One region of the Exiguobacterium sp. PHA03 genome, then DNA from elsewhere that is predicted to be linked to it. Evidence: a T-box and tRNA genes for the amino acid it is inferred to sense, from the RefSeq annotation. Region 1 holds a T-box; the other holds one or more tRNA genes.

Region 1 (4,411 bases):
TCATTATCGTGGAAGCGAGCGGGAATTCGTCGATTCGGTCTTGAACTGGATTGATCACGTGGAAGCGACGTATACGTTTAAATTAACGGATTTTCTAGACCCTCGTGAACAGCAAATCACACAAGAACTCGTCGGTTCGAAATGCGCCCTCTTTTTTGAGGGCGGTTTCGAAGGCGCCGAACGTAAACGAGCAATCCTCGCACCAGACTATTATGAATACAACGCGGATGACTTTGACATTTCCATTTATCGCATTCATTATCCTACTAAATTCGTTGAACTATCTCATCGTCAAGTCACCGGTACATTATTGAACGTCGGATTGAAGCGTGCCAAGTTCGGCGACGTCATCATCCAGGATCAAGTGCAATTTGCTGTCGCGGACGAAGTTGCGACATATATCGAAGCAAACGTCGAACGCGCAGGTAAGACGAAGATTCGTCTTTCGCGCGTAGACGCAGAAGATCGCTTGAAAGTGAAGGAACAAGAGTGGGAAGAGACGCTCGGGTTCGTCAGCTCACTTCGGTTCGATACGGTCGTCAGTGAAATTCTCGGCTTCTCCCGTCAAAAGGCACAGACGCTCATTAAACAGGGTGAAAGTAAAGTGAATTATAAGGTAGTCGATGACGTGAGTTTCATGCTTGAAGAAGGGGATCTGCTTTCCTTACGTGGAACGGGACGCGTTAAACTGATTGCGATTCTCGGATCAACGAAACGGGATCGAATCAAACTACAATACGGTATTTTAAAAGGATAAAAAAATGCGGAGGAGGAATTCATCATGCCATTAACGCCACTCGATATTCATAATAAGGAGTTCACACGAAAGTTTCGCGGCTATGACGAGGATGAAGTGAACGAATTCCTAGATCAGGTCATCAAGGATTTTGAGTTGTTGTTACGTGAGAACCGTCAACAACAGGAAGTCATCCAAAACATGCAAGCGCGTGTCGATTACTTTAGTTCGATGGAAGAAACATTGAATAAATCGATTATTGTCGCACAGGAAGCGGCAGAAGAAGTGAAAGCGAATGCTTCAAAAGAAGCAAGCTTGATCTTGAAACAGGCAGAACGCGAAGCAGAGCAATTGCAAGATGCGGCACAACGCCGGGCACAACGGACGGACTTCGAAGTGGAACAGATGCGTAAGAAAATCGAGCTCTATCGCAATCGCTTCAAAGTGTTGATCGATGCTCAAATGGAATTATTGACGAGCCACGACTGGGATGCATTTGATTTCTCTTCTCGTGGAGCGCTTGACGATGTTCCAGCAGTTGCGTATAATGACGACGATGTCGTATAAATAAAATCAATGATAAGGACACGTCGCATCTTGGACAGTTGACAGCGAATCGGGAAATGGTGGAAGCCCGAGCAACGAAAGAGATGGGATATCCCCTTAGAGTGTATGACTGAACGTTCTCCGAACAGTAAGTCATGCCGGTTCACTCCCGTTAGCGAGTTCTTAAGCGGTCCTGCGTCGTCGAACAGACGAGCAGGATTAGTAGGGTGGTACCGCGAGTTCAGCCAAGCTCGTCCCTATCTCAGGGATGAGCTTGGCTTTTTTTGTACTTTTAAAGCGAAAGGTGAGAGATGGTCAGATGGATTACAAAGAAACCTTATTGATGATGAAAACGGAGTTTTTAATGCGAGGCAACTTGCCAAAACGTGAGCCGGATATGCAAGCACGATGGGAAGAGATGAATCTCTATGCTGCGGTCCAAGAAAAGAATGCTGGAAAACCGACGTTCATTCTTCACGATGGTCCTCCTTATGCGAACGGTGACATCCACATGGGTCACGGATTAAACAAAGTCTTAAAAGACATCATCGTCCGTTACAAATCGATGAATGGCTTCCAGTCCCCTTACGTACCAGGTTGGGACACACATGGCTTGCCTATCGAGACAGCACTTCAAAAAGCAGGTGTTGACCGCAAATCGATGACGGTCGCGGAATTCCGTGAGTTATGTGCGAAATATGCGCTCGAACAAGTCGATCACCAACGTGATCAATTCAAACGTCTCGGTGTTCTCGGTGACTATGACAATCCATATATCACGCTTCAACCAGAATTTGAAGCAGCTCAAATTCGTTTGTTCGGGGACATGGCGAACAAAGGCTATATCTATAAAGGGAAAAAGCCGGTCTATTGGTCACCGTCTTCTGAATCAGCACTAGCTGAAGCAGAAATCGAATATCAAGACAAACGGTCAGCTGCGATCTATGTCGCATTCCAAGTCATGGATGGAAAAAACATCCTTGAGCCGACGGATCATTTCGTCATCTGGACGACCACTCCATGGACGATCCCAGCGAACCTTGGAATCTCTGTCAGTGCGGAATTGACGTATGCGCGGATCGAGTATCAAGGAAAAGGATATATCGTAGCGGAAACACTTGTTCCAGAAGTCATCGAAGCGCTCGGATGGGAAGATGCGACAATTGGACGTGTCTTCAACGGTGCGGACTTCGAGTACGTGAAAGCGAAACATCCGCTTTATGACCGTGAATCACTCGTCATGCTTGGCGACCACGTTACAGCTGAAGCGACGGGTGTCGTTCATACAGCTCCAGGACACGGGGAAGATGACTTCCGTATTGGTCAAGCATACGGGCTTGACGTTCTCTGCCCAGTTGACGATAAAGGTGTCATGACGGCAGAAGCTCCTGGATTCGAAGGCATGTTCTATGAAGATGCGAACAAAGAAATCGGTCTCGCACTCGAAGAAGCAGGCGCTCTCTTAAAACTGTCATTCATCAAACACTCGTATCCACACGACTGGCGGACGAAAAAACCGGTCATCTTCCGGGCAACGCCACAGTGGTTCGCTTCAATCAAAGACTTCCGTGCAGAAATCCTTGATGAGATCAAAGGCGTCCAGTGGGTACCAGAGTGGGGTGAAACACGTCTCCACAACATGTTCAAAGACCGCGGCGACTGGGTCATCTCCCGTCAACGTGCTTGGGGCGTTCCACTTCCAATCTTCTATGCTGAAGATGGAACGGAAATCGTCACACCAGAAACGATTGATCATATCGCGAATCTATTTGCAACTCACGGATCAAATGTCTGGTATGAGCGCGAAGCAGTCGACTTGCTTCCTGAAGGATTCACACATCCAGCAAGTCCGAACGGTATCTTCAAAAAAGAAACGGACATCATGGATGTCTGGTTCGATTCTGGTTCATCACATGCCGGTGTCCTTGCGACACGTCCTGAATTGACGCGTCCAGCGGATCTCTATCTTGAAGGTTCTGACCAATACCGCGGTTGGTTTAACTCGTCGCTATCGACAGCCGTCGCAACGACTGGGAAAGCACCATACAAAGCGGTCGTCAGTCACGGATTCGTTCTGGATGGTCAAGGTCGCAAGATGTCGAAATCGATTGGTAACACGATTGCACCAATCCAAGTCATGCAACAATTCGGAGCAGAGATCCTTCGTTTGTGGGTGGCATCTGTCGATTATCAAGCTGATGTTCGGGCATCGATGGATAACTTCAAACAAGTCTCAGAATCATATCGTAAAATCCGGAACACGGTTCGTTTCCTTCTCGGAAACTTGGATCAATTCGATCCTGCGACGCACCGAGTCGCATTTGAAGACTTACCAGAGTCAGACCGTTTCATGCGTACGAAACTGGACCAACTTGTTGGAAAAGTAAAAGCGGCTTATGATGCGTACGACTTCATGTCGGTCTATCAATTGCTCCACAACTTCTGTGTCCTTGATTTGTCGTCGTTCTACCTCGATTACACGAAAGATATCCTGTATATCGAAAAAGCAGACGCGACATCGCGTCGTGCGGTTCAGACGGTCATGTATGATACAGTCGTCGCCTTGTTGCAATTGATGGCACCTGTCTTGCCACACACGGCAGACGAAGCATGGGAATTCGTACCAGCTGTTGAGACGAAGAGTATCTTCTTGACGGACCTTCCAGAAACGGTCGAAGTCTCAGAAGAAGGACTTGCTCTCATCGAGAAATGGAACGCGTTCCTGACATTCCGTGATGATGTCTTAAAAGCACTCGAGGAAGCACGCGTCGAGAAACTCGTCGGTAAGACACTCGAAGCAAAACTCTTGCTTGCACCGAAGGAAGAAACAAAAGCATTGCTTAAAACGATTGATCATCTTGAGCAGTTGCTCCAAGTCTCACAACTCGAATTCGTGGATACAACGGATAAGATGTATGAGACGACTGGTATTACAGTTCAAAAAGCTGACGGTGAAAAATGTGAACGTTGTTGGACATATTCGACAGAACTCGGACAAGATCCGGCTCATCCGACGCTTTGCCCACGTTGTACTGAAGTCGTCAATTCTTTATAATGATACAAAGGGAGGGGCGACTGCGACTTCGCAGGATGTCCCTCATTATTTTTGGATGCGGAGGACAATAGGAT
Region 2 (4,411 bases), 1.1 Mb from region 1:
ATCACTCTTTCCATTGTTTTATAACAGATTTTTTGGTTTGTCTATTTGTTCATAAATAAAGGAATTATTGTAGTGGTACAGATTAATAAAACCTTAACAATTGGATGTCGGGAAAACTGTTTACAAGTTCATTAGACCTTTACATAATAGGGGGGGGCGAAAAAATAAACTTTACAAACACATCAATCCACATCAAATAAAGGAGCTGGCAAGATGAACTATGATTTGCAGGAAATGATTTTTACCTTCATCGGTGGACTTGGGATTTTCCTTTTCGGTATTAAGTATATGGGAGATGGTCTCCAAAAAACAGCGGGAGACCGATTACGTTATATCCTCGATAAGTATACGACGAATCCACTATTAGGTATCTTAGCAGGTATCGTCGTCACGATATTGATTCAATCGTCATCCGGTACGACTGTCATCGTCGTCGGACTCGTGAGTGCAGGTCTGATGAATTTACGACAAGCAATTGGTGTCGTCATGGGAGCGAACATCGGTACGACGATCACGGCCTTTATCATCGGGTTCAATGTTAAAGAAGCGGCACTTCCGGCAATCGCCATTGGTGCTTTCTTGATCTTCTTCTTCAATAAAGAACGTGTTCAGTATATCGGACAGATTTTCTTTGGTTTCGGTGCATTGTTTTACGGTCTCACATTGATGGGGGACGGGATGGCTCCGCTCGAATCAAGTGCCTGGTTCCGAGAGTTGACTGTCTCGATGTCGGATAACCCATTGCTTGGTGTATTCGTCGGAACTATCTTTACAGTTCTTGTTCAGTCGTCATCTGCGACGATTGGTATCTTACAGGAGTTGTATGCTGGTGACATGATCGATATCAAAGCGGCACTACCGGTCTTGTTCGGTGATAACATTGGAACAACGATTACGGCAGTACTTGCAGCACTTGGTGCGTCGATCGCAGCCAAACGGACAGCCGCCGCACACGTCATCTTCAATATCATCGGAACAATTTTGTTCTTGATCGCATTACCAGTGTTCTCAAGCTTCATCGCATGGATTACAGACGCGCTTGGTTTAGAACCGAAAATGCAAATTGCTTTTGCACACGGAACGTTCAATGTCGTCAACACATTGATTCAATGTTGGTTCATCGCACAAATCGCATGGCTCGTTCAAAAAATCGTACCAGGTACGGATACGACGATCGATTCAAAACCGCGTCATCTCGATCAAAACATCTTAAATCAATCTTCTGCGCTTGCCTTAAACCAAGCGAAACTTGAAGTTTTGCGTATGGGTGAATTCTCAAAAGACGCACTTGCAAAAGCACACCGTTACACGCAATCGCATGATAAAAAAGATGTTTCAGAATCCGAGCAGATTGAATATGCGATCAACTACCTGAATACAGAAGTGACGAGTTATCTCGTTAAAATAGCAGCACATGATTTATCAGAACGTGAATCAAACGATCATTCGTTATTGATGCACGCCGTCAATGACTTTGAGCGGATTGGTGATCATGTTGAGAATATCGTTGAATTAATCGACTTCCAGATCGTCAACCGGATTCAGTTCACCACATCTGCGAAGCGAGAGCTTGATGAGATGTATGTCCTGACACAAGAAATCGTCGCTTGTGCGATTCGCGCCGTCGAAGAAGACGATGTCACGCGGGCACGAAAAGTTCTTGAACTTGAAGGGAAACTTGATGCATTCGAACGTTCATTCCGTAAACAGCATGTACTTCGCGTGAATGCTGGTGAATGTACAGGACAAGCGGGAATGATCTTCGTCGACTTACTTTCAAACCTTGAACGAATCGGCGATCACGCGGTGAACATCACGGATCTCGTCCTTGAACAGCGGACAGCATTAATGAACTAAGCGTAGACTTATTTTAAAACAGCTGATTTCGAAAAAAATGAAATCAGCTGTTTATTTTTTTGAAATAGCATATTGACAAGTTTCGTCACATCTCGTAATCTAATAAGAGTAAGAAACATACATCATGGCGGTGTAGCTCAGCTGGCTAGAGCGTACGGTTCATACCCGTGAGGTCGTGGGTTCGACTCCCTCCGCCGCTACTATTACTTAAGGACCCTTAGCTCAGCTGGTTAGAGCTGACGGCTCATAACCGTCCGGTCGCAGGTTCGAGTCCTGCAGGGTCCATTTGGTTGAACGCTTCTCGTTGCAAACGGGAAGCGTTTATTTTTGTTCGCTCGGGGAATAGTAAAGGTATTGTAATAATATTCATACTATAGTAACTAAGGGAGAGCGAAGAGAGATGGAACGTAACCATACGATGATGCAGTTTTTCGAGTGGCATGTAGAGAATGATGGAAAGCACTGGCAACGTTTGAAAGAACGAGCGCCTGAATTGCGTGCTGCTGGCATCACGTCCGTGTGGATTCCCCCAGCATCGAAAGGTCAGTCGGATGAAGATACAGGATACGGCATCTATGATGTCTATGACTTAGGCGAGTTCGATCAAAAAGGAACGGTCCGGACGAAATATGGCACAAAGGATGAACTGGTCGAAGCAATCGAAGTTGCCCATGAGAACGATATCGCTGTTTATGCGGATGTTGTCATGAACCATAAAGCTGCAGCAGACGAACTCGAAACGATTAAAGTAGTGGAAGTCAATCCAGAAGACCGATCGAAAGAAATTTCAGAAGAGTTTGAAATCGATGCGTGGACGAAGTTTACTTTCCCAGGTCGTAATGGAAAGTATTCGGATTTCGTCTGGACACACGAATTCTTCAATGGAACGGATTTTGACGCGCGCGAAGAAAAAACAGGGATCTTTAAGATTTCCGGAAATAATAAAGATTGGAACAACCAAGTAGATGATGAGTTCGGCAATTATGATTACCTCATGTTTGCAAACATCGACTACAATCATCCGACGGTACGGGAAGAAATGATCCGTTGGGGACACTGGTTCAAGGACACGATCGATTGCCAAGGCTTCCGTCTTGATGCAATCAAGCATATCAACTATGAATTTGTCCGTGAATTCGCGAAATCGATGATGGAAAGCAGCGAAGGCGATTTTTACATGGTCGGCGAGTTTTGGAAGTCAGATCTCGACGATTGCCGTCATTTCCTAGACAGTGTCGACTACACGATTGATTTGTTTGATGTTCCGCTTCATTATAAATTCCATGAAGCTTCCAAGCAGGGAGAAAAATTTGATTTAACGACATTGTTTGCGGATACGCTCGTCGAGTCGCATCCGACGAATGCCGTGACGTTCGTCGACAATCACGATTCACAGCCTGGCGAGTCGCTAGAATCATGGGTGGATGACTGGTTCAAGCAACATGCCTATGCAGCGATCTTGTTACGTAAGGACGGATATCCATGTGTCTTTTACGGGGATTACTATGGCGTCCAAGGACCGACCCCTGTCGAAGGAAAAAAAGAGATGATCAATGCCCTGCTCTATACGCGCTATCATAAAGCATACGGAGAACAACAGGATTATCTTGATGACCCGCACTGTGTAGGCTGGGTTCGTCTTGGTGTCGATGAAATCGAGAACTCAGGTTGTGCCGTGTTGCTTTCGAACGCCGACATGTGCGAGAAACGCATGTTCGTCGGTGAAGAGCGTGCGGGTCAAGAATGGTTCGACTATACAAACCATCAAGATCATCCAGTCGTGATTGACGAAGAAGGATTTGGTGTCTTCCCGGTTCCGGGCGGAGGCGTCTCTGTTTTTGCTCCGCAAGAAGTCGAGTAAATCCGAGGGTCTTGACTTGCGTCAACACAGGTACTTTTGCTAGTCTTAAAGGGTATTGAAGTTTTCGAAAATAGCACAAAGGGGGACATGAACATGTCAAAATTTGAATTACCAGAACTCGGCTACGCTTATGATGCGCTTGAGCCACATATCGATGCTCGTACGATGGAGATTCACCACACGAAACACCACAACACGTATGTCACGAACGTGAATACGGCGCTTGAGGGTACAGAACATGAAGGAAAGTCACTTGAAGAACTTCTTCAAAACTTGGATGCTCTCCCAGCAAACATTCAAACTGCAGTCCGTAACAACGGTGGCGGTCACTGGAACCACTCATTCTTCTGGAAATTGTTGAAGAAGAACGATGGCGCTGCTCCAACAGGGGAACTTGCAACAGCAATCGACGAAGCATTCGGATCATTTGATGCATTTAAAGATGCGTTCGCAAAAGCAGCAACAACTCGTTTCGGTTCTGGTTGGGCTTGGTTGATCGTTGACGGTGGGAAATTGGCAGTCGTTTCGACTCCAAACCAAGATACACCAGTCATGGAAGGCAAAACGCCAATCCTTGGTCTTGATGTTTGGGAACATGCATACTATCTCAACTATCAAAACCGTCGTCCGGATTACATCAATGCATTCTTCAACGTCGTTGATTGGGACCACGTAGCGAAGCTTTACGCTGAC

The links. A T-box is a leader RNA that pairs with one kind of tRNA and senses whether it is charged. The one in region 1 lies ahead of ileS (isoleucine--tRNA ligase), so its partner is inferred to be a tRNA-Ile.
Region 2: it encodes a tRNA-Ile, which carries the amino acid that the T-box ahead of ileS (isoleucine--tRNA ligase) is inferred to sense. The anticodon was not compared.

What each region holds. Positions count from the first base shown of each region.
Region 1 covers NZ_JAUTYQ010000001.1:1,310,309-1,314,719, reverse strand. The annotation lists gene Q7C19_RS07035 (YlmH family RNA-binding protein) at 1-757, shown strand, start outside; gene Q7C19_RS07030 (DivIVA domain-containing protein) at 782-1,303, shown strand; T-box leader at 1,304-1,544, shown strand; gene ileS (isoleucine--tRNA ligase) at 1,602-4,337, shown strand; gene lspA (signal peptidase II) at 4,410-4,411, shown strand, end outside.
Region 2 covers NZ_JAUTYQ010000001.1:200,932-205,342, forward strand. The annotation lists gene Q7C19_RS01010 (hypothetical protein) at 1-5, opposite strand, end outside; gene Q7C19_RS01015 (Na/Pi cotransporter family protein) at 214-1,857, shown strand; tRNA gene Q7C19_RS01020 (tRNA-Met) at 1,984-2,057, shown strand; tRNA gene Q7C19_RS01025 (tRNA-Ile) at 2,069-2,142, shown strand; gene Q7C19_RS01030 (alpha-amylase) at 2,258-3,718, shown strand; gene Q7C19_RS01035 (superoxide dismutase) at 3,812-4,411, shown strand, end outside.